DNA from 3 places in the Thermosipho affectus genome. Region 3 is predicted to be linked to each of the others. Evidence: riboswitches for the same ligand, from Rfam matches in the RefSeq annotation. Region 3 holds a riboswitch; each other region holds the start of a gene.
The links. Region 3 has a riboswitch for cobalamin ahead of XJ44_RS05070 (bifunctional adenosylcobinamide kinase/adenosylcobinamide-phosphate guanylyltransferase). Riboswitches for the same ligand answer to the same signal wherever they lie in the genome.

Region 1 (7,636 bases), on a different contig from region 3:
ATATCCATTTGTGGAATGTGTTCTGTAATGGTTATGATCTTTTTAATTCCCGCATCTATTGCTTCAAATATTGCGTCTTTGGCAAATTTTGCCGGTACAAATACAATACTCGTATCACAACTGAATTTTTCAACAGCATCGTACATGTTATGAAGAACAGGAACATGTTCAATTTCTTTTATCTTTGTATTTTTTGAGACACCACATACTATGTTTGTGCCGTATTTTAACATTTTTTTTGTGTGGAAACTACCATACTTTCCAGTTATACCTTGTACACATACTCTTTCTGTACCATTTATCATATGAAGTCCCCCTTTACAGCACTTTTGATCATTTCATACATATCGTCAAAAAAGTGAATATTGTGTTCTTTTAAAATTTTTTTTGCTTCATTTTCGTTAGTTCCAGTAATTCTAACAAAAAGTTTTATATCATCATTTTTTTCTTTGAAACTTACAATCGCTTTTGCTATTTCATCGCATTTTGTTATTCCACCAAATATATTTAGGACAATATTTTTTAACGAAAGAGATTTTAAAAGTTCAAGCGCTTTAATTGTAGTTTTTGTATCTGCACCTCCACCAAGATCAAGAAAATTTGCAGGTTTACCTCCATACAAACTTATTGCATCCATTGTTGCCATTACTATACCTGCTCCACAGCCAATTACTCCAATATCACCATCGAGTTTTACAAAATGAAAAGGATATTCTTCATGTACAAATTTTTTTGCCCATTGTTGCCTAAAAATCGCATTATCATCTAAGTGTAATACGGCATCAAGTGCCATTATATTTCCTTCTTTTGTTTTTACTAATGGATTTATTTCCAAAAGAGTTAAATCTTTTTCTTTCATTATTTTGTGTAATTTTTGGACTATTGGTTGGATTTTTTTTGGAAGTTTTTGGATATCTGATAAACTATGTCGTTCAATTTTATCTTTATTATCTTCTATATCAATTCCGCCAAAGTGTGAGAATAATATTTTTATTTCTTTTTCATATCTATCGATGTATAAAGATAAGTAGTATTCTTTTTCGATATTTACCATTTTTTCAACTAGAACTCCATAAGGTGTTTCACCCATTATTTTTTTGTGCAGTAGTTTTTTTGAGAATTTTAAAAATTCATCTTTGTTTTGTGCAAATAAAATTCCTCCAGCTTTCATTCTGCCTCCAACAAGCACCTGACTTTTCAGGACAGCAGGTAAAAATTTCACTTCAATTTCCCTATCATTGGAAATAAGATAACTTTCAGGAACAGAGATCCCCCCCTCTTTTAATATCCTTTTTCCTACAAATTCATGAATTTTCACTTTCACACCTCCCGTTTCGCAAAAAAATTTTTCTCAATCTACCCGCGAGATTGAGAAATACGTTGGAATAAAGGCAGGTCTCCCGGCTCCTGGATCTTCCTACTTACCACGCCTTCCCAGGTTTCCCCAGTGGCTGGTTGTGGCTTTCGTCCCCAGTTACGGTGGCGGGGCCGCACTGGTTTTTCACCAGTTTCCCTATTAAGCCATAGGCACCTTTATTCCACGTTGTATTTAATTTTCAATGTTATTATATCATCAAGTTTTAAAAATTGAAAATAAAAAAATCAGATTAGACGTGTATTATTTTGAATTTAAATTGGAAAAAATACAAAAAATATCATTATTTGGTAATATGTTTAAAAATAGATATACAAAGACTTATATAAAAATGAAGATAGAGAAGAGGAAAAGACTTTTGATTTATTGAAATTTAGATTTTTTATATTTCAAACATTTGGATAAAAAGGACTTTCCGCTTACTTTATTTTTCAAAGAAAGTAATTTTTAATATTCAGAAAAGACTTTATTGTTTTTTAAAATAATGAATGGAAAAGATAAAATAAAAATTATGAAGTTTTAGAAAAAATGTAGTCTAAATGGAATGTCTTAAAATTAGAGGTTACAAAAATTATATATATCGATCCAAGACTTGTTATATTTAAAGAAAAAATTATGAGTTAAGATAAACAAGAATCCAAAACGTAGGGTAAGAAAATTACAAGAGATAATAAGTATTTAGAATGAGGCGCTTTACTAACGCCTCACTTTATTTTCATTATTGATTTTTAAAGTTAGTGTTTTAGGATAAGGTTTTTTAATTTTTTGTATTCCTCCTCGCTAATTTCACCTTTGGCAAGTCTTTCGTTCAAAATTTTTAGACTGTTATCGTATGTTTCAAAATTTTTTTCATAGCGAAAATCTGGATGTCTTTCAGAGTTTTTGATTAATTTGTAAATTAAGAATGCAAAAAAGATTAAAACAATTAAGCCTATAACTGGGGCTATCCAACTAAACCATCCACTGTGCCAAATAAAGGGTCTATGATACCAGTACATCAAAAATCACCTCCTATTTGTTTCTACTTTATTTATACAGATTAAAACTTAAAAAAAACTTAGAATTTCAAGTTTTTTTAAGATTTATGAGTTTAACTTTCTTTATAAAATTAAAAAAAGGGTAAATATTTTTTTGTAAAACTCTTTACTGATATGAAAAATCGGGAGGTGAGGATCATGAAAAAGTTCTTCAGTATTTTAATTTTGTTTTTTATGGTTGTGGTTTTTGGCAATTTTGGAGTAAAGAATGTTATATACTTCATAGGTGATGGAATGGGAATTAATCATCTGGTTTTGACAAGTCTTCTTGAAGGAAAAACATTAAATATTATGAAATCACCTTTTGTTGGTTATGTTACGACATACTCTGCAAACTCACTTGTTACAGATTCTGCAGCTGCAGGTACTGCCCTAGCCACTGGTTTTAAAACAAATAATGGTATGATTGGCATGCTCCCAGATGGAACAATAGTTCCAACTATTTTTGAAATAGCTTCAAAATATGGTATGAAAACGGGAATAGTTGTAACTTGTAGAGTTACCCATGCGACTCCTGGTGCTTTTTATGGACATGTAAAAACTAGAAAAGATGAAAAGACACTTGCAAATCAGCTGTTAAATAGTAAGTTAGATGTGGTGATGGGGGGAGGTTGGAAATATTTTGATGAGAAGATAGTAAGTGAAAAGGGGTTTGACTATATTAAAAGTAAATCTGAATTTGCGAATTATACAGGAGATAAATTATTAGCGCTTTTTTCTGATAGTCATTTAAATGCAGCAAGTGAGCGTACAGATGAACAACCTATGCTTTATGAAATGGTCGAAAAGGCACTTTACCTACTTTCCAAAGATGAAAAGCCATTTTTCTTAATGGTAGAAGGTTCACAAATTGATTGGGAAGCCCACGGAAATGATGTATATGGTGTGTGGAAAGAAGTAGTGGAATTTGATAAAGCAGTGGAAGTGGCATTAAAATTTCTTGAAACACATCCAAATACGTTAATTGTTATTACAAGTGATCATGAAACAGGAGGGTTAGGTCTTTCAACAGGGGAATATTCATTATATATAGATGTAATAAAAGGGTATAAAAAGACAGCAGACTGGATAATGAAAAACTACGATGTTAACAATGAAGAAGAATTTAGGAAAACTATAAAGCGTTATTTCAACGTTGAACTTTCAGATAAGGAAATTCAATTATTAAAACGAACAAAAAATTCAAGTAATCCATATAAAGCAACAAGTTTGCTTGGAAGAATATTAAGCGAAAAAGCCTTTGTTGGTTGGACTACTTATAAACATACGGCAGCTCCAGTTCCAATATTTGCATTTGGTCCAGGTGCGGAAAATTTCAATGGATTTATGGACAACACGGATATACCAAGGATAATATCAAGATTACTTGGATATTCTCTTTCACGTGAGTTTTAAATGAAGAAAATAAAAGAATAACCCGCAACTTTTGCGGGTTATTCTTCAAATGCCAGGTCTTTTTTTAATCTTTGAATACTTATGTTTATTATTGGGCTATTTAGACTCGAGAGTATTAACTTTACGATATATTGGGATATTACCATGTTCATTAATACATTTAGATCATAAGTCCATAAGAAAGAGACTAAAACAAATACTATAGAGTCAACTAGTTGAGTTATAACCATTGAAAATGTATTTCTAAATATTACGTTGTTTATTTTAAATAACCTTTTGGGCAAGTTAAATGCCCAAACGTTTGTATATTGTGCGGAAAGATAAGCAAAAAAACTAGCAAGAATTATTCTCGGAGTAGAATTAAACACAGCTACATAAGCGTTGTTTTTGTTAAAAATACTTGCAGGTGGATAAAGAATTACAATATAAGAATAAATAACCAATATTAAAGATGATATAAATCCAATCTTGATAACTTTTTTTGCGATTTTTTCTCCATATATCTCAAATACTATGTTTGATATTCCAAAACTTAGAGGATATATTAATACAGATAAAGTGATAACAAAAGGACCTATATTAACTAATTTACCTGCAATAATGTTTGAGATTATAATAACGGCGGTAAAAATCCCAGAAAGTGTAATGAGTTTTTCATAGTATTTTTCCATCTTTTTCCTCCTTTTATCTCAAATTTTTAGCATTTAATTCTATAATGTAATTGCCTTTTTTTCAAGTAAAAATATTGTAAAATCTGTTAAAATTGTAAGAGTATCTTAATTGGTAGTTTTAGATATCTGGTATAATATAATATAAAGCGGTAGAAGGAGGTGCAAATATGAAAAATTTGTGTTTGTACGATGACGGTGAACATAAATATTATTTACTTGGCTGGGAAGAAACAGAAGAAGGTGGTTTAGTACCTACAAATCAGTATTTAATCGTCCATGGAAATAAAGGTTTTTTGCTTGATCCAGGTGGTGCGCATGTCTTTCCGAGAGTACTTGCAAATGTCTCAGAGATAATATCTCCGAAGAATATAGAAGGTATTTTTTATTCTCACCAGGATCCCGATGTATCTTCTGGTGTTACAATGTGGCTTTCTATAGCTACTAATGCAAAAATATATATATCTGAACTTTGGGTGAGATTTTTACCACATTTTGGTGTGTATGATAAAAGAAGAGTTGTTGGAATTAAAGATAAAGGCAATGTTAATATGAATTTTAGCGGATATAAATTAGATTTTATTCCAGCCCATTTTTTACATGCACCTGGAAATTTTAATGTGTATGATCCTATTTCGAAAATTCTTTTTTCGGGTGATATTGGTGTTTCTGTTTTACCGTTTAATAAAAGAGTACAAATGATTGAGGATAATTTTGGTGAATTGTTAGAATACATGGAAGGATTTCACAAAAGGTATATGAGTTCAAACAAGGCGTGTAGTAAATGGGTGAATATGGTTTCAAAATATGAGATTTCTATAATTGCTCCTCAACATGGAACATTGTTAAAAGATAAAGCAGCAAGAGATTTTTTAAATTGGTTTAAAAACTTAAAATGTGGAGTTGACATAATTGAAGAATTTTACGGGAGATGATAATATGAAGATAGATAAAGATACGTTGAATACACTTTCTTCTGCTTTTTACGTGCAAAATTTAATGTTATCCTTTATGGATCAATTAGATGAGGTTTTAGTTTCAAGGATTTCTGAAATAAAATGGGAAATTGAGAAAATAACGGAAAGATTTGAAAAGCTGAGTAAAGATATTGATAATCTTTTGGGAAATTTTTCAAGGGAAAGTAATGAGATATTGAAAAATATAGAAAATGCCTATGAAATAAATAAAAAGATAGATAATGATTTAAAAAATCTTGGAACAGATGTAAATACAGTTTCAAATAAATTTAGTGAGACTATACAAAAAACATCGGAAACTTTTGAAAAATTTAGCAAAGTTGGAGATTTGGTGAAGGCTATACAAAAGATTGCAAAACAAACAAATTTATTAGCTTTAAACGCTTCAATTGAAGCAGCAAGGGCCGGAGAATACGGAAGAGGATTTGCAGTGGTTGCTTCAGAAATCCAAAAACTTGCAGAGGAATCTCAAAGTGCATCAAATAATATATCAAAAATTATTGCGGAAATATCTACTTCTATAAAGGATTCACTTGGTTCTTTAAATGAGATTCAAAAGCTTTTTGATGCGGTACAAAATGCTTTGGCAAATTCCATGGATTACATGAAAGATAACATTAAAGTTATGGAAAACTCTAGAAATTTACTTAATATAACTGAGGAAAATTTAAAAGAAGAATCAACAGTTTTGTCTGAATCGGTTAATATATTATCAGAGACGTCTAATGAATTTAGTGTTATAGTAGAAGTGATAAAGTCTATTGTGAATTCCCAAAAGTCGTTAAAAGACTTGAAGTTATAATCTAGGAGTGAGATTATATGGAGGACAAAAGGTTTGTTATATTACACGGATTTGAAAAAGATGATATATTTAAAGTAATGAAGATATTAAAGGAAAATTTTCCAGAAAAGGAGTTGATTTTTGCAACTACCACCCCAACTAATTTGAATTGGAAACTTTCCGATTTAATAGTTGAAATTGAAAAGGAGCACAAAGTTATGAAAAAAATGAGGAAATAATAGGAGTTTTGGAGGTGATTCAATGGCTCGATTAAGAGTATATGAGCTTGCAAGACAGCTTGAAATGGATACGAGAGATTTAATGAAGGAATTGGCTGATTTAGGTATTGAAATAAAAAGCCATATGAGTTATATTGATGAGGAAACGGTAAATTTATTGCTTGAAATGTACGGAGAAGAAGAATTAATTTATGAAGAGTATGAGCTTCTTGATGATGAAGAGGAAAAAGTAAAAAGAAAGAAAAAAGAGAGTGTGGAAAAAGAGGAGATAACAAAGAAAAAGAAGGATATAATTAAACTTAATGAAGAAGATTTGAAATTAGATAAATTTTCCAAAAAAATAGGGGTTCCTCAAAATAGAATAATACAAGATTTTTTTATGAAAGGTGAAGTTCTAAAGCCTGGGCAAACTTTGAACTTGCAACTTGCAAAAAAGATAGCAAAGATGTATGATGCGAAAATATCCTTTGATGTAGAAGAAAAAGAAGAAGTTAGAGAAAATCCGTTGGAAGAAATTGAAAGATATTTTGAGCAAAAATATTCCGAAGGAAAGGACTTAGTAGAAAGACCTCCTATTGTTACTGTAATGGGTCACGTTGATCATGGTAAAACAACTCTTTTGGATTTTATAAGAAAAACTAGGGTGGCTGAAAGAGAAGAAGGGGGGATAACACAAAGTATAGGTGCATATCAAGTGGAAACAAATGGGAAAATTATCACTTTTATAGATACTCCAGGGCACGAAATTTTTACAGAAATGCGCGCAAGAGGTGCCCAAGCAACGGATATAGCAGTTCTCGTTGTTGCAGCTGATGATGGTGTTATGCCTCAAACTGTTGAAGCATATAACCACGCAAAATCTGCTAATGTGCCCATAATTGTTGCAATTAACAAGATAGATAAACCAAATGCCAATGTAGAAAAAACAAAACAAGAACTTGTAAATAAATTGAACTTAATACCAGAAGAATGGGGTGGGGATACCATAGTTGTTCCCATTTCCGCAAAAAAAGGTCAAAATGTAGACACATTACTTGAGATGATTTTATTAGTTGCGGAAATGCAAGAGATAAAGGGACTTCCAAATGGTCCTGTGAGAGCTGTGATAATCGAAACAAAACTTGATAGAGGATTTGGGCCCGTTGCAAATGTAATTATTAAAGA
Region 2 (7,636 bases), on a different contig from region 3:
ATAGCTAAAATCGATGTTGGCACCATTACCGCAGATTGAAACCCTGCTTCATGGTTATCCAAAATTGCAAGCTCTGAAACTATAGTTTTTCCAGAACCTACATCTCCCTGCAACAATCTATTCATAGGTTTATTAGATTTCAAATCCTCTTGTATCTCTTTATACGCTTTTAATTGCGCATTGGTTAATTTAAATGGGAGTTCTTCTAATAATTTTGAAGAGTAAATTCCGTCAAAATTCTTCGAGATTCCTCCAACAAATTCACTTTCCTTTTTTGTTAATAAAAAAGCAATCTGTAAATACAACAACTCTTCGTATGCCAGTCTAAATCGTGCCATTTTTTGATGGTATACACTCCTTGGAATGTGCATACCTGTATATGCTTGATATATATCCAATAACTCCCTTTTTTTCCTTATATCTTCAGGTATAACTTCTTTATAATTATAAATGTTATAAAGGTTTTCTTTAACAACCTTTCGAATGACATGTTGCTTTATCCCTTCGGTAAGCGAATAAATAGGAATAATTTCCCTTTTTGAACTTTTTACCATCTCAATTTCTGGATTGTGTATTTCAAGAGCACCGTAAAAGCCCTTTTTTACAGTTCCAAAGACAAACACTTTTTTGCGCAAAAAAGTCTTTAAGATATTTTCCATAAAATCTTGATTAAACCATTTTAAAAGAATTTGATACATTCCATCTGCCAAAACAGCACTAACTATTGAAACACCACTTTTTTTTATTTTTTCAACTGAAGTTAAAACCCCGGTAGTAACTATTTTTTCATCTTCTTTAATTATGGAAAGTGGAATTATTTTTCTTCTATCTTCATAATCACGTGGAAAGTAATTTAGCAAATCTTCCACCGTATTTATTCCCAATTTTTTCAATTTTTCAGCCCTCTTTGGACCTACACCTTTTAAATATTTCACAGACATTTTAAGTGATTTTAAATTTTCAAACTTTTCCACCTTATATACCAAATACATTTTCCTAAATCTTTTTACCATACCCGGAATATAACTCATGCGTTTTTCTATTCGCTCTTTTGGCAATTTTTTCATAGCAATTATATAATCATAAAAATCCTGAAGTTTATTTGAAACTTCAGGAATACTCACAAGAGGATCATCTATTTTTTTCATGTTTTCTTCAAAAAACTCAATTAATTCTCCAAAATCTTTTATATTTTCCACATAATCCAAAAATTCCTCGATTAAAAATGGAATATACAATTTTACCCTCCTGTTGATACTATCTTTCCACTATCCATCCTAATTATCCTATGAGCTTTTTTGGCAACGTTTGGATCGTGAGTTACTATAACAAAAGTTGTACCTAACTGTCTATTCATATCCAATATGATTTCCATAATTTCTTCACTGTTCTTTGTATCTAACGCCCCTGTAGGCTCATCTGCCCACACTATTTTGGGATTATTTATCAGTGCACGTGCAATTGCAATCCTCTGTTGCTCGCCACCAGACATCTCATTAGGATATGCATATGCCCTGTGGCTAATATGCAATCTTTCAAGCCACTCAAGCGCTTTTTTTCTTATCTCCCGTATACCAAATTTTTTTGAGATCAAAAGTGGAAGCTCAACGTTTTCAACCGCATTTAATACTGGAATTAAATTAAAAAATTGGAATATAAATCCCATATATTTGGAACGAAAAATAGTTTTCTCATCTTCTTTCATTTTCACAAGATCTTTTCCAAGAACTTTTATACTTCCTGAGGTAGGTTCATCAAGCCCTGAAAGACAATTTAAAAGTGTAGTTTTTCCACATCCAGAAGGCCCTAAAACCGCAACTATTTCTCCTTCTTCTATCTCCAAATCTACACCCTTTAAGGCTTCTATTTTTTCATTTTTTCCATATAATTTTGTTAATTTTTTTGCTTTAACAATCATTTTCTTCACTCCATGTTATAATTTCTCATGTAATATTATAACATGGGAGGGATAACGTGAAAGCAACAATAATATTAAATGGAAACGCAAAAGAAACATTGTACATTAACTCGGACATAATAATTGCAGCAGATGGAGGAGCAAAAGTTTTAAAGGAAAGGGGTATTCTTCCAAATGTCATTATAGGAGACTTAGATTCTTTGGATAATGATACTTTGGAATATTTCAAAAAAAATAACGTTGAAATCATTGAATACCCGAAAGAAAAAGATGAAACGGACTGTGAAATAGCAATTAAATACGCATTTGAAAATGGATACGACGAAATCGAAATATTAAATTTTTTTGGAGAAAGACTTGATATGATACTTGCTTTATTTGGATTGATGAAAAAATTTGACACAAAAATTTTGTTAAGATCTGAAAAATTAGAATGTTCCATTATCAAAAATACATTTGAAAAAAATGTGAAAATAGGAGAAATCTGGTCTTTTATTCCAATTTGTAATGCAAAATTCAAACTAGATGGTTTCAAATACACATTTGACGGGGAAATGAACATAAAAAATCCCATTGGAATTAGTAATGAAACTAATTCTAAAAATATAAAAGTACAAGTTTTTGAAGGAGAGGTGATTTATTTTAGATGGTTGAAAAAACCGTTGTGATTCTAGGTGCTACAGGTTCAATTGGCATTCAAACATTAGACGTAATAAAAAAACTAAAAGGATATAAGGTAACTGGAGTTGTATTTGGGCAAAATAAAAAACTTGGGGAAAAAATTGTAAAAGAATACAATGTAAATTTTTATTACTCACAAGTATTATCAAATGTCTCTTCCATAGAGGAACTTTTGGAAAAAACAACCCCAGATATAGTTGTTGCGGCAATTCCTGGGTTTAATGGTGTTATATCCACATTCCAAGCAATTAAATTCACAAAAAGACTTGCCCTTGCCACAAAAGAGGCCTTAGTTTGTGCAGGACCATTGTTAAAAAAAGCTTGTAAAGATGTAGAATTAATACCAGTTGATAGCGAGCATTCTGCCATCTTTCAGATTTTTGATGAAAACGTAGAAAAAATATTAATAACCGCATCAGGTGGCGCAATAAGAGAATATGATAACATAGAAAACCTCACTCCAAAAGAAATATTAAAACACCCTGTATGGAATATGGGACAAAAAATAACAGTCGACTCATCAACTATGATAAATAAAGCCTTTGAAGTAATTGAAGCATATGAATTATTTGAATTAGACACAATAGATGTATTAATACACCCCACGGGCACAGTTCATGGTGCAGTTTTCTTGAAAGACGGTACAGTAAAAATACACTTTGGATTCCCTGATATGAAAATACCAATTTCATATGCACTGACTTATCCAAAGAGAATGTATATAAACCTAAATTGGCCAGAGTTTAAAGGGGAAAATTTTATTTTTACAGAGGTAAGTGAAGAAAAATACCCCGCTTTTTTTTATGGTAAAAAAATTATTAAAGATCTTGCAAAAAGAGTAGCATTTAACGCAGCAGATGAAGTTGCAGTAAATATGTTTTTGGAAAGTAAAATAAAGTTTCACAATATCTCAAAGATAGTTATAGACACCTGTGAAAAAATAAATGGCAAAATAAGGGATTTAGAAGATGTTTTTGAAGTAGATAAACTTGCAAGGCAAATTGCAAATAATTTTTGATGTGTTATAATTTACGTGAAATACATTTCTTCTAAAAAAAGGGAAGCCGGTGGAAATCCGGCACGGGGACGCCACCGTAACCGGGGACGAAATCAGTACAAATGCCACTGGGGAAAACCTGGGAAGGCGCTGAAAGTAGGATGAACCGGGAGTCGGGATACCTTTTTTTAGAAGGAGAAAGCCACCTTTACGGTCCCTAAAGGTGGTCGATTTCTTTTAAATATAACCAGGAGGTGAAGATATGAAAAAACTAGGGGTTTTGTTTTTAGTTGTTCTTAGCTTTATTGCATTTTCAATTTCTATTGTAGATGATGCAGGAAGACTGGTTGTCTTTGAAAAAACGCCTGAAAAAGTCGTTTCTGCAGCACCAAGTTCAACTAAATTTTTATTAAAACTTGGATTAGACAAAAAAATAGTCGGAGTTACAGATTGGGATAGCTTTAACGCAGAAAAGATTGGAAATATGGTACCTTTAAACATTGAAAAAATTTTGTCTTTAAACCCAGATGTTGTGATTATCTTTGGCGGGTTTCAACTTCCAGAAGTTGAAAAATTAGAAAAATTTGGAATAAAAACATTGGTACTTAATCCCGTTTCCTTAAATGATGTAGCAAGAGACGTAATGTTACTTGGAAGTGTGTTTGGCAAGGAAAAAGAAGCAAAAATGATAAAAGATGAAATTTTATCAAAATTGAAAGATTATGGTACAAAAACTGCAAAAATTCCACTTAATGAAAGACCAAAAGTATTCTTTACAATTACAGTACCCAACGATGAAACAAAAGATTTATGGACTGCAGGAACGGGCTCCTACATAAACGAACTCATTACTATTGCTGGTGGAGTAAATATCTGTGCACCATACACAGGAAATAACGGTTGGTTCTCTGTAAATTGGGAATTCTTAACTATAAACAACCCAGATGTAATAATAATAGCAGGATATGGTGATCCAAATCAAATAAAAGAAAAGATAAAGGGAAATAAACTCTTTTCATCTTTAAAAGCCGTTAAAAATGACAAAGTATTAATTATTGATGGAAATGATATTAGCTCAATCTCACCCAATATAGTAAAATACCTTGATATATTCTATAATTTCTTTTACGGAGGAAATAAATGAAAAAATTTCTTAATCCTAAAACTGGGAGGATTATCCTTCCAGTTTTCTTTCTTTTAATTTTATTCTTAAATCTTTCAATAGGTAGTGTCAAATTACCAGTTTCTTATATATTCAATGCTCCAAATGAAAGAATTAAATTTTTAATATGGAATGTAAGATTCCCCAGAATTTTAATGGGAATAATTTCTGGTTCAATATTAGCTTTAGTAGGAAATATTTTTCAAACAATAATGAAAAATCCATTAGTTGATCCATACCTTATTGGTACATCTTCTGGCGCAGGATTTGGCGCAGTACTTGCAATATACGCTGCAGTTTCACTCAACAAAATATTCAGTGTAAACTTTTTCTCTTTTTTATTTTCCATAATAGCCTCACTTCTTGCCATCCTCCTTGCAAAAAGAAAAAATATAATCCCTATAACGCATCTTATTTTATCCGGTGTTTTAATAAGTACAATATTTTCTTCCGCTACTATATTGTTAATTAGTCTATCGAGAAAAACTCTTACAAGTGCCCATATTTGGTTGTTTGGAAGTCTTTCAGGGATAACATTGGATGATCTTATCCTTCCATTTTCTGCACTAATTATTCTTTTTTTATCTGGATATATAAAAAATAAAGAATTAGATGCTATAGCATTAGGTGAGGAAGAAGCAAAACTTCTTGGTGTTGAAACTGAAAAAATCAAGTGGTTTTTTTATCTACTAGGTTCTTTTTCAATTTCTGTCATAGTATCAAAAACTGGAATTATAGGTTTTGTAGGATTGATAATCCCTCATGCTGCAAGGATTTTAACAGGTCCCAAACATAAATACAGCTTAATGGGTAGTGCATTACTTGGTGGAATATTCCTCTCTATTTCAGATACAATCGCTAGAACAATTGCCTCACCTATTGAGATTCCAATAGGTGTTATCACTTCTTTTATTGGTGCACCACTTATGTTTATCCTTTTAAAAACTAAAAAATAATGTATAATTCTATTGAGGTGATTACATGAAATTAATGTCAAAAAATGCCTTAGAAAAACTAAAAAAGGTAAAGTTATTTGTTTTAGATATCGACGGTACATTTTCACTTAGTGGAAATTTATTACCAGGCTCAATATCTTTTGCAGAAAAAACAAAAAAACTAAATAAAAATTTTGTCTTTTTAACAAATAACTCAAACAAATCTACAGAGTCTTATCTAAAAGAATTTTCAAAAAATGGACTATCTATAACAGAAAATCAAATTTTCACAGCAGGTATTGAAACGGCAGAATATCTTTTTGATAAATTTGGTCCTAAAAAGGTTTTCATTGTCGGAAATAATGAAATAAAAAATATTTTTAAAAAAGTAGGACATACAATCGTGGAAACTTCAGAACCTGAAGTCGTAATTGTAACTTTTGATAACACACTTAATTATGAAAAACTTGCTAAAGCTTCTTCCTACGTCTCTAAAGGTAAACTCTTTGTATTAACAAACCCAGACTTAAACTGTCCATCAAGCATTGGCCCAATACCAGATACAGGGGCAATAGCAAGTGTAATAACCAAAGCAACAGGAAAAAAACCGGATATTGTTTTTGGAAAACCAGATCCTTTAATTTTAGAAATGATAATGAAAAAAAATAACGTAGTAAAGGAAGAAACTTGTGTTATCGGTGATAGATTATACACCGATATATTATTGGGAAAAAGAGCAGGTGTTCTAACTATTTTGGTTCTAACTGGAGAGGCTAAAGAAAGTGATATTACAAATATAAAACCTGATATAATTGCAAAGGATATCGGTGAAATTTCACAACACATCAGGTGATAAAAAGTGATAAAATACAATCTTAGGATGAAAAGAGTTGAAAAATTAGTTGAACTTGCACAAAGCGGATTAATTGAAGCATTAGAATTGATAATTGAAAAGTATTATCCAATGGTCGTAAAAATATCATCAAAATATTATGCTCCATGGGCAGAATTTGAAGACATAATCCAAAATGGTCTTATCGGACTTATCAAAGCCGTTTTTTACTTTGACTCTGAAAAAAGTTCTTTTAATTCCTTTGCATGGAGAAGCATAGAAAGCGAAATTAAAACTTTTATAACATATCTAAATAGAAGAAAAAATAAAATCCTTTCAGAATCATCGAGCATAGATAGTCTAAATGAAGCAGAGGGATCAGAACAAGCAGATTATTCACTAGAAGATAAGAACTCAAGTGTTATAAAAAACGCATTTATTCAAATAATAAAAGAAAAAATCATGAACTATCTCAAAGATATAGAAATAGATATTTTTGAAATGTGGTTGGAAGGCTACACATACAAAGAAATCGAAAAAAAGCTAAACATAAATTTAAAAAAAATAGATAACACTGTACAAAAAATTAAAAGGATCGGAAAAACAAAAATTGACAAATTCATACTGGATCAAATTTTCTCTAATTAACCCTCATTCCCCCCTAAATATAGACATTTCATAAAATTATTTTCACAACTAATAAAAAAATAAAGAGACCGGAAAATAACCGGTCTTATCTGGTGGAGGCGGCGGGAATCGAACCCGCGTCCGAAAGCAGAACCCTCCGAGCTTCTCCGAGCGCAGTCCGTGTTTTTTATTCGGAGCCAAGATGCCCACGGACAGGCTTCTTGACTCCTATCCTCCCTCTAATTTCGCGGCTTTGAGTGGAAGGAAGACTCAAAGCCACTAGACCGGTTATGTCACGCCCTATCCAGAACCCCGGTCAAATCCTGGTAGGACGGCAGCTTTTTAAATTAAGCTGCTAATGCTAATTCTTCATTGGCATTTATCTTTTCCCCGTGCTTTTTTACGAGAAGCACGGAAAACTCGGCTCGCTTCTCGGAGGATTCCACCCCCGTCGAAACCAGTTCGCCCCCTCAATATGGGACCT
Region 3 (7,636 bases):
ATAATGCCACTGATAACTGTAATACGTATCATTTGGAACGGCGTATGCTCTATAAATATAATTGGGCTCTACATATTTTACACCGGAAATTTTCTTTAACGCTTCTGCCTGCATTTTATCTGCTTTTATCACCAAAATATGACCTTGTTTTCCATTTTCTCTAACATCATAAGTTCTTTCTACAGAAATCCCCATTTTGGATAAAATACTCAGGCTACCTTCTGTATAAACCACATACTCTCCTTCAACATACTCCACACCTTTTGATTTTAAAAGTTTGTCACTAACCAAAAAATTAGGTGCATAGGTACCATCTGGAAGCTTTACAGTACCGTAAACAGTTGCATATCCTGTAGCTTTTGCTGATACCTTGCTAATATCTTCCAATCTCTTTCCCTGCAAATAACTAAATGGATCAGGTATACTTTTCCCCACAGAATTCATACAACCAAAAAATAAAAATCCAACCAAAGCTAACAATACCCATAAAACTTTTTTCATCTAAAAATCCCCCCTTTTAAAAAGTTGACGTGTAAAATAATATCATAAAAATTTGAATAATAAAAAATGTAAATTATTTTATAAAACAACATATACTCGCTATTTTCTTGCATTTTAATGGAAATATTTCCAATTAAAATTCTATTCCTTTTCTTGCTTTTATACCTTTTTTGTAATAATGTTTTATCTCGCGCATTTCCGTTACAAGGTCTGCTATATCAATAAACTCCTTTGGTGCATACCTACCAGTTAACACTATTTCTACATCTTTTATTTCTTTTAAAAATTTTAAAACCTCATCTACACTAATTAAATTGTAATAAATGGCAATATTTATTTCATCTAATATTACCACGTCATATTCATTTACTATTTCTTTTATCCTTTTAAATCCATTTTGTGCTGCATCTATATCTTCTTTTGTTGGCTTATTAAAAATAAAACAATTTCTTCCAAATTGTTCCACCGTTATGTTTGGAATATACTCTGGTACCTTTAATTCACTATATTCCATTCCCTTTACAAATTGACCTACAAAAACCTTTTTTCCAGCACATGCCGCTCTAAGTGCAAGGCCAAAAGCAGCTGTTGTCTTTCCCTTACCATTTCCTGTATAAACGTGAATCACAAATATCCCTCCATTTCTTTAAAGTATTTAAAAGCACTTTATTATCTTCCTTATTTTTTATTCCAACACGTACCAAATTTAATCCAAAGTTTCTTGCATCTCTAACATAAACTTTATTTTCAAGTGAAAAATTTAAAAATTTCCCTACATTTTTCACATCAATCAAAAAATAATTTGCATCTGATTTAACGTATATAAAATCTTCAAAAAGTTTTTTTTGAGCAACTATAAACTCATGTGTTTTTAAAGTAAAATCCTTCAAACCTTTTAAATTATCCAACAATTTTTCCAAAAAGGTATATCCCATTCCACCTACTCCCCACTCCATCCTATACCTTTTGAAAATGTTCTCGAATTTTTTAGAAATCACATATCCTACCCTAATACCTGGTATTCCAAAAAACTTTGTAAAAGTCCTTATTCTTACAACATTTTCATAATCTATATCCACGCATTTTCCAACAAAATCAATAAATGCTTCATCGATAATAAAAATCACATCTTCATTTAATTTAATCAATTCATGCAGATCTTGATAAATACCTGTAGGATTGTTTGGGTTCCCTAAAAACACCGCAACTTTTTTGTTTTTTCTTTTTCCACATTTTATACTTTCCTCCAAAATATTTAAATCAAACTTCTTTTTTACAAAATACCAAGGACTATCTATATATTTTGATGAAAATTTTGCAACTTTAAAATAATCTAGATAGTTTGGACGTGGTATTATTACATACGCATCATTCAAAATATGATATCCAACTATGTGAAATGCTTCAGTTGCACCAGCCACAACAACTCCATTAAAATGTTTATAAAACTTTTCTTCAATCCATTGTATATATGTATATCTAAAAAGGTTTTCAAACGGAAGTTTTTCTATCCAACTTAACCTCAAAGGATTAACAGAAATTGAAAAATCTAATATATCTTTTTCTTTAATACCTCCATGACCATTATTAAAATTATCCATACAAATACCACCTTTTTATACAACTTTAATCCTCTATCTATATCTTCTCTCTCCACTTTTTTTCCTTCAAGTTTGTAAACTCCCACCTTTTCAAATCCCAAATTTAACACACCAGCAAAAGCCGCCATGGGATACATTGCATTTATTTTTATTTTTCTGTATTTTTTTAGATATAAAATAGATTTAAAATTAAATGGAACAATAAGAAGGGCTGTTAATCTTGCTGGTATAAAGTTCAAGATATCATCGCATCTTGCAGCAAATTTTCCAAACCATTCGTATCTTTTTGTTCTATATCCAAAAAGTGCATCATACGTATTAACTACCCTATAAATCAGTGCACCACAAACACCAAAGAGCAAATAATAAAATAACGGTGCTACTATACTATCTGAAATATTTTCAGAAAGACTTTCAAGTGCAGCAGAGTACAGCTGATTTTTGTTAAGCATTGAAACATCTCTACTGACAATAAAAGATACGTGTCTTTTTAAAACCTTCTCATCGTCTGTTTTACACCGTTCCACATGTCTATACAAAGCCTTTATAGAAAAAGTCGACGAAAGAAAATATATACCAAAAAATTCACTAACTTTCATAGTTAATCTACAAACAAAAAACCAAAAAAATAGCTCTAATAATAAAGAAAACATTCCCCAAAAAAATCTAAAATTTTTCATCTTTTCTACTCTTTTTCCTAAAAACCCCATGTAAATAACTGGATGAATAATACTTGGAAACTCACCCAAAACTAAATCCACCAACAAACTAAAGACCAATAACATTTTCTATCTCCTTTATATCTATCTGCCCTATTATGTAATCACTTACCCTATCTATTTCTTCTTCAAGCGTAAACAATGACAAATCTTTTGTATTATACCCTCTATTTTTTCTAATGTAATTTAAAAACTTTTTCAAAAATTCTTTATTTTTAAACAAATTATGTGTATAGCCTCCAAATATCCTTCCCTTAATAGCTCCATCTAATTTTCCGTTATCGTATAACAAAAAAGGACTCTCATGCGATATTGTTCTTCCATGGTGAATTTCAAAACCCTCTATATCCGTATTAAAAAGCATTTCCTTTGCAACTATATTCCTCAAAATTTTTGTCTCTAAGAAAATTGTTTTTAAGTTTAAGTATCCCAATCCCTCATAGCATTTACCATTGTATACAATCTTTTTTCCCAACATCTGATATCCACCACATATTCCAAGTAAAAAGGCTCCATTTAAAAGTGCTCCATTTATTTGATCTTTCCTTTGTTTTATCCATTCTAAATCAAAGATAGTTGACTTTGTTCCGGGAATTATAACTAAATCCACATCTTCACGAATGTTTTCAACAAATTTTGCATTTGTATTTAAAAATAAAGGTTCAAATTCAAAAGAATTTGAAATATGAGGAAGTTTTAAAATATCCACTTTTAAATCACCAATTCCCTCTTTTTCAAAAAACAGGTCTTCTTCAGGAAGATAGTGTTTAAAGTATTCCACTGTTCCAAAATATTTTAAATTAAACCTTTCACCAAATTTTTTGGGAGAGTCCCCAAGAACAGATTTATCCCCTCTAAACTTGTTAAAAATAAAGCCCTTAACAATGCTTTTTTCAAACTTACCAAATAACACCATAGCACCTGCTATCTGTGCAAACGCCCCACCCATTTCAATATTAGATATCAAAATCACCGGTGCATTTACCGCCTTTGCAATCGCCATATTTGAAATATCCTTTATATTTATTTCAGCTGCACTTCCAGAACCTTCAATTATTACCAACTCATGTTTTTCCAACAACTTGTACAATGCTTTTAATGCTTGATCTAAAATCCATTCTTTATCTGAATACATATACTTTTTACTTTCCACATTTTTTATTGGCTTTCCATTTACTACTAATTGAACACCATCTACATCTGGCTTTAAAAGTATGGGATTCATTAATACACTAGGCTTTTTATTACAAGCAACTGCTTGGACATATTGAGCAACTGCCATCTCTCCTTCTTCTTTACTTACCACACTGTTTAAGGATATATTTTGCGCCTTAAACGGCACTACATCTAAACCTTTTTTTGTAAAATATCTACATAAAGCTGTGGAAATAATAGACTTTCCAACGTTTGAAGCAGTCCCCTGGATCATTAATACCACTATATCACCCCCAAAATCACTAAGAGTAACTCACTTGTTATAATACAAGTTGCCCCCAAAACATCCCCTGTAATACCACCTATCTTTTTTTTAGATATAATGCTCATAAAATAGGAAAATAAAAAAGTAATAAAAAACGACACGACAAAGTATTTTATGATAAACAATAAAGGCATTAAAAACACGGTTGAATAAATTAAATTTTTCCTTTCAAATGGATAAAATATAGCACCAAGTCCTTTTTCTTTGGCAGGTTTTGAAAAAGCCATCAACGAAACCATAGCATACCTTCCAAACACCGAAGAGTAAAAAAAGAAAGTTGGTGAAAGTGTAAAATACAGATTCCAAAATATAACAATATACAATGCCCCAAAAAACACGGCAAAAGCCCCAACGTCTCCTTTAGACATTATTTCAAGTCGTTTCTCCTTATTTGATTGATTCAAAAAGCCATCTATTGTATCCAAAAATCCATCAAAATGAAAGAGATCAAAAAAATAATATCCCAAAATTAAGAAAATTATTTTAACAAAAAAATTTTCAAAATAACCCCCTAAGAAAAAAATAATCCCGGGAATATATCCCACAAGTGGGAAATACCCGGGAATGTTTTTCATCCTTCTTTCAGAATATCTAACTTTAATTGGAATCCTAGATATAAACGCCAACGAAAGTAAAAAATCATAAATCAAAACTATCCCTCCAAAGAGTTAGTGAATGCAAAAAATCTCTTAAGTCAAATACTTCAAAACACACATACTCTAAATTTGGTGAATATTTCAACTTTTTCTTTACTACTTCCAAAGTATCTTTGTCCAATTTAAGATGGTCTTTCCCATTTGAAACACCCATGACATGGTATTCTATTGAATTTTTTAAAAAATTCTCCGTAACCTTTGTCCCAAGCAAATGATGTCCTATGTCAAAAACTGTCCTATCGTGTAAAAAAATATCTTCTTTCAAATTTTCAACTAATATCTTCTCAGATTTTTTTAAAAACACCTCTATACCATCTAACGGATGTACGATGTAATTTGAAATTTCCAATCTACTATTTTCAAAAAAACAAAAGGCTTTTTCAACGTTAAAAATACAATCTGTTGGTAAGTGAACGTTATACTCAAGATTAAATTCTTCTGCTATTTCCTTTAAATCTTCTATTTCGTTCAAAAAAATATTCTTTGTATTTGTATCCCAGCTAAACACCAAAAATTCCACAAAATCCACCTTATCTGCTATAACTTTTACATTTTCAAGATAAGTGCCTGGAAAAAGCCAAGAAGTAGTTCCTAACTTCACTTTAATTCCACCCCTATCCCCGATACCATCAAATAGACTTTTTGTGCTATCTTTACAATATCTTTATTTAAAAGTCCTAGTCTTTCTACATATTCTCTTACTTGTTTGTTTTCTGGAATTATTCCCCACCCCACTTCATTCGTAACACAAACCAATGTATAATCAACTTTTTTAATACTTTTTAAAAATTTTTCTAAATAATTTTCTATATCTTTCTTGTAATAGTAAAGATTTCCAAGATACGTGGTAATACAATCCAAAATAGCAAATTCATATTTTCCATTTAAACTTTCAATTACTTTATCTACTTCAACAGGTTCTTCAAAGGTGTCAAAGCCTTTTCTTTCGCTTTTATGACGGTTTATCCTATTTCTCATTTCTTCATCAAAAGGAACTCCTGTTGCAATAAATGCTTTTTTCTTGTAACGTCTTGAGAGTTCAAGCGCAAAACTACTTTTTCCAGATTTAACCCCACCAGTTACTAAAATAACCACCCTTTATCCCCCCAAAATAAAACAAACTTTTCCCACATTGCCCTAGCAATTGGGAAATATCATTTACTACAGGTAGGTCTCCCGGCTCCCGGATCATCCTACTCTCTGCACCTTCCCAGGTTTTACCCAGTGGCATTTGCAGATTTCGTTCCCGGTTACGGTTGCTGGGCAGCTTCGGATTTTCACCGAATTCCCTTAACCTGCAGTATTGAATATTTAAAAAATGGCCGGTAAAACCGGCCAACTGGTCGGGGTGACTGGACTTGAACCAGCGACCTCTTGCGCCCCATGCAAGCGCGCTAGCCAACTGCGCTACACCCCGTTATTCTACCTTATATTATATTACATCTAAAAAAATGTGTCAAATTATGCTAAAATACTTTTGGAGGGATTTAAATGATTAAATTTTATTTAAAGTACTTTCTATATACTCTTTTTATCTTTTTAATCTTGTTTTATATATTTTATTCTCTTGGCAATCCAAAAGGCATTGAAATTTCTAGAATAAATAATACAACTTTACCAAAAGTTATTATACTAAAGGCCTTTAAAACTATATCCTTTCAAATACCCGTACCTAAAAATTCAAAATACGTATTTTTTCCATTCATAGAAGGTTCTTCTTTTTCCATTAAAAACAACAATTTTCCAATATTTACATTTGGTCTTGGAAAATCTGGACGTACGTGGTATACTCCATTTTTGATACCTATACCAAAGGGTGTAGATGTTCTTACTTTGGAAATTTCAGGAGTTTATTCAATAGGTCTTGGAAAGTTCTTTTTTATAAACGAATCAGAAATATGGAAATATTCTATTTTGAAGTTCCTAACCGACAACTTTTTAAATATTTCAATTGGTCTTATTTCAACATTGGGTTTTCTTTTGTATTTACTTTCGAAAAACACCGGAATAACTAGACAAAAAGCGTATAAATATTTTGCGTTTTCTAGTTTTTTGGCAATTATATGGTTATTGGATGTTATTAGCTTCGAACACTTTTTCTATCCACTTAGGAAATTATTTATTTCCTGTGCTTATCTCTCATTTACGTTTTTAATACGCGGGATCGATTTATATAATTTTTCAACAATACAAAAAAATACAAAAAGATTCTCGTACTTAAATATTCTGGCAAGTATATTACCACTCTTTACAGTCACACCTCAACAATTAAAAACTCTTACGATTTTCATATCCCCTATATTAATACTCAATGGTATATTTATCTTGTACAAAATCGTAAAGTCATATGTCTCGCAAAACGTAACGTTCGCAAGCCTTTTTGCAATAACAATTATATTTGATAGTATAGTACTTTTCTTTAATCTTCCGTTCAGAATGCTTTCACCATTTGGAATTATATCGTTATTTTTAAGCTTTGCCTCAAGTATTATACTAGAATACAAAGAAAAGATTCACGAATTAAATGTAATATATGCAAGAAGTCTGATTGATCCCCTAACAGGAGCATGTAATAGGGGTTTTTTAGGAAATATAAAACTAGAAAAAAACGATATATTGATATTTATAGATCTCAACAAATTTAAATATATAAATGATACATATGGGCATGACAAAGGG

Region 1: it holds a riboswitch for cobalamin, as region 3 does, so the genes downstream of both, XJ44_RS00900 (succinate--CoA ligase subunit beta) here and XJ44_RS05070 (bifunctional adenosylcobinamide kinase/adenosylcobinamide-phosphate guanylyltransferase) in region 3, are expected to answer to the same signal.
Region 2: it holds a riboswitch for cobalamin, as region 3 does, so the genes downstream of both, XJ44_RS01315 (ABC transporter substrate-binding protein) here and XJ44_RS05070 (bifunctional adenosylcobinamide kinase/adenosylcobinamide-phosphate guanylyltransferase) in region 3, are expected to answer to the same signal.

The regions. Positions count from the first base shown of each region.
Region 1 is NZ_LBFC01000003.1:48,871-56,506, reverse strand. It holds gene XJ44_RS00905 (succinate--CoA ligase subunit alpha) at 1-305, opposite strand, end outside; gene XJ44_RS00900 (succinate--CoA ligase subunit beta) at 302-1,318, opposite strand; cobalamin riboswitch at 1,374-1,550, opposite strand; gene XJ44_RS00890 (SHOCT domain-containing protein) at 2,110-2,373, opposite strand; gene XJ44_RS00885 (alkaline phosphatase) at 2,551-3,807, shown strand; gene XJ44_RS00880 (queuosine precursor transporter) at 3,846-4,478, opposite strand; gene XJ44_RS00875 (oxygen-binding di-iron domain-containing protein) at 4,646-5,410, shown strand; gene XJ44_RS00870 (methyl-accepting chemotaxis protein) at 5,388-6,254, shown strand; gene XJ44_RS00865 (DUF3783 domain-containing protein) at 6,272-6,472, shown strand; gene infB (translation initiation factor IF-2) at 6,495-7,636, shown strand, end outside.
Region 2 is NZ_LBFC01000005.1:22,705-30,340, forward strand. It holds gene recG (ATP-dependent DNA helicase RecG) at 1-1,238, opposite strand, end outside; gene XJ44_RS01300 (ABC transporter ATP-binding protein) at 1,241-1,918, opposite strand; gene XJ44_RS01305 (thiamine diphosphokinase) at 1,975-2,586, shown strand; gene XJ44_RS01310 (1-deoxy-D-xylulose-5-phosphate reductoisomerase) at 2,565-3,617, shown strand; cobalamin riboswitch at 3,609-3,800, shown strand; gene XJ44_RS01315 (ABC transporter substrate-binding protein) at 3,859-4,740, shown strand; gene XJ44_RS01320 (FecCD family ABC transporter permease) at 4,737-5,714, shown strand; gene XJ44_RS01325 (HAD-IIA family hydrolase) at 5,740-6,546, shown strand; gene XJ44_RS01330 (sigma-70 family RNA polymerase sigma factor) at 6,553-7,173, shown strand; RNA gene ssrA (transfer-messenger RNA) at 7,264-7,622, opposite strand.
Region 3 is NZ_LBFC01000018.1:155,611-163,246, reverse strand. It holds gene XJ44_RS05105 (S8 family peptidase) at 1-501, opposite strand, end outside; gene XJ44_RS05100 (cob(I)yrinic acid a,c-diamide adenosyltransferase) at 635-1,135, opposite strand; gene XJ44_RS05095 (aminotransferase class I/II-fold pyridoxal phosphate-dependent enzyme) at 1,101-2,102, opposite strand; gene cbiB (adenosylcobinamide-phosphate synthase CbiB) at 2,051-2,887, opposite strand; gene XJ44_RS05085 (cobyric acid synthase) at 2,871-4,250, opposite strand; gene XJ44_RS05080 (adenosylcobinamide-GDP ribazoletransferase) at 4,259-4,951, opposite strand; gene cbiR (cobamide remodeling phosphodiesterase CbiR) at 4,941-5,558, opposite strand; gene XJ44_RS05070 (bifunctional adenosylcobinamide kinase/adenosylcobinamide-phosphate guanylyltransferase) at 5,555-6,052, opposite strand; cobalamin riboswitch at 6,107-6,271, opposite strand; tRNA gene XJ44_RS05065 (tRNA-Pro) at 6,298-6,374, opposite strand; gene XJ44_RS05060 (GGDEF domain-containing protein) at 6,449-7,636, shown strand, end outside.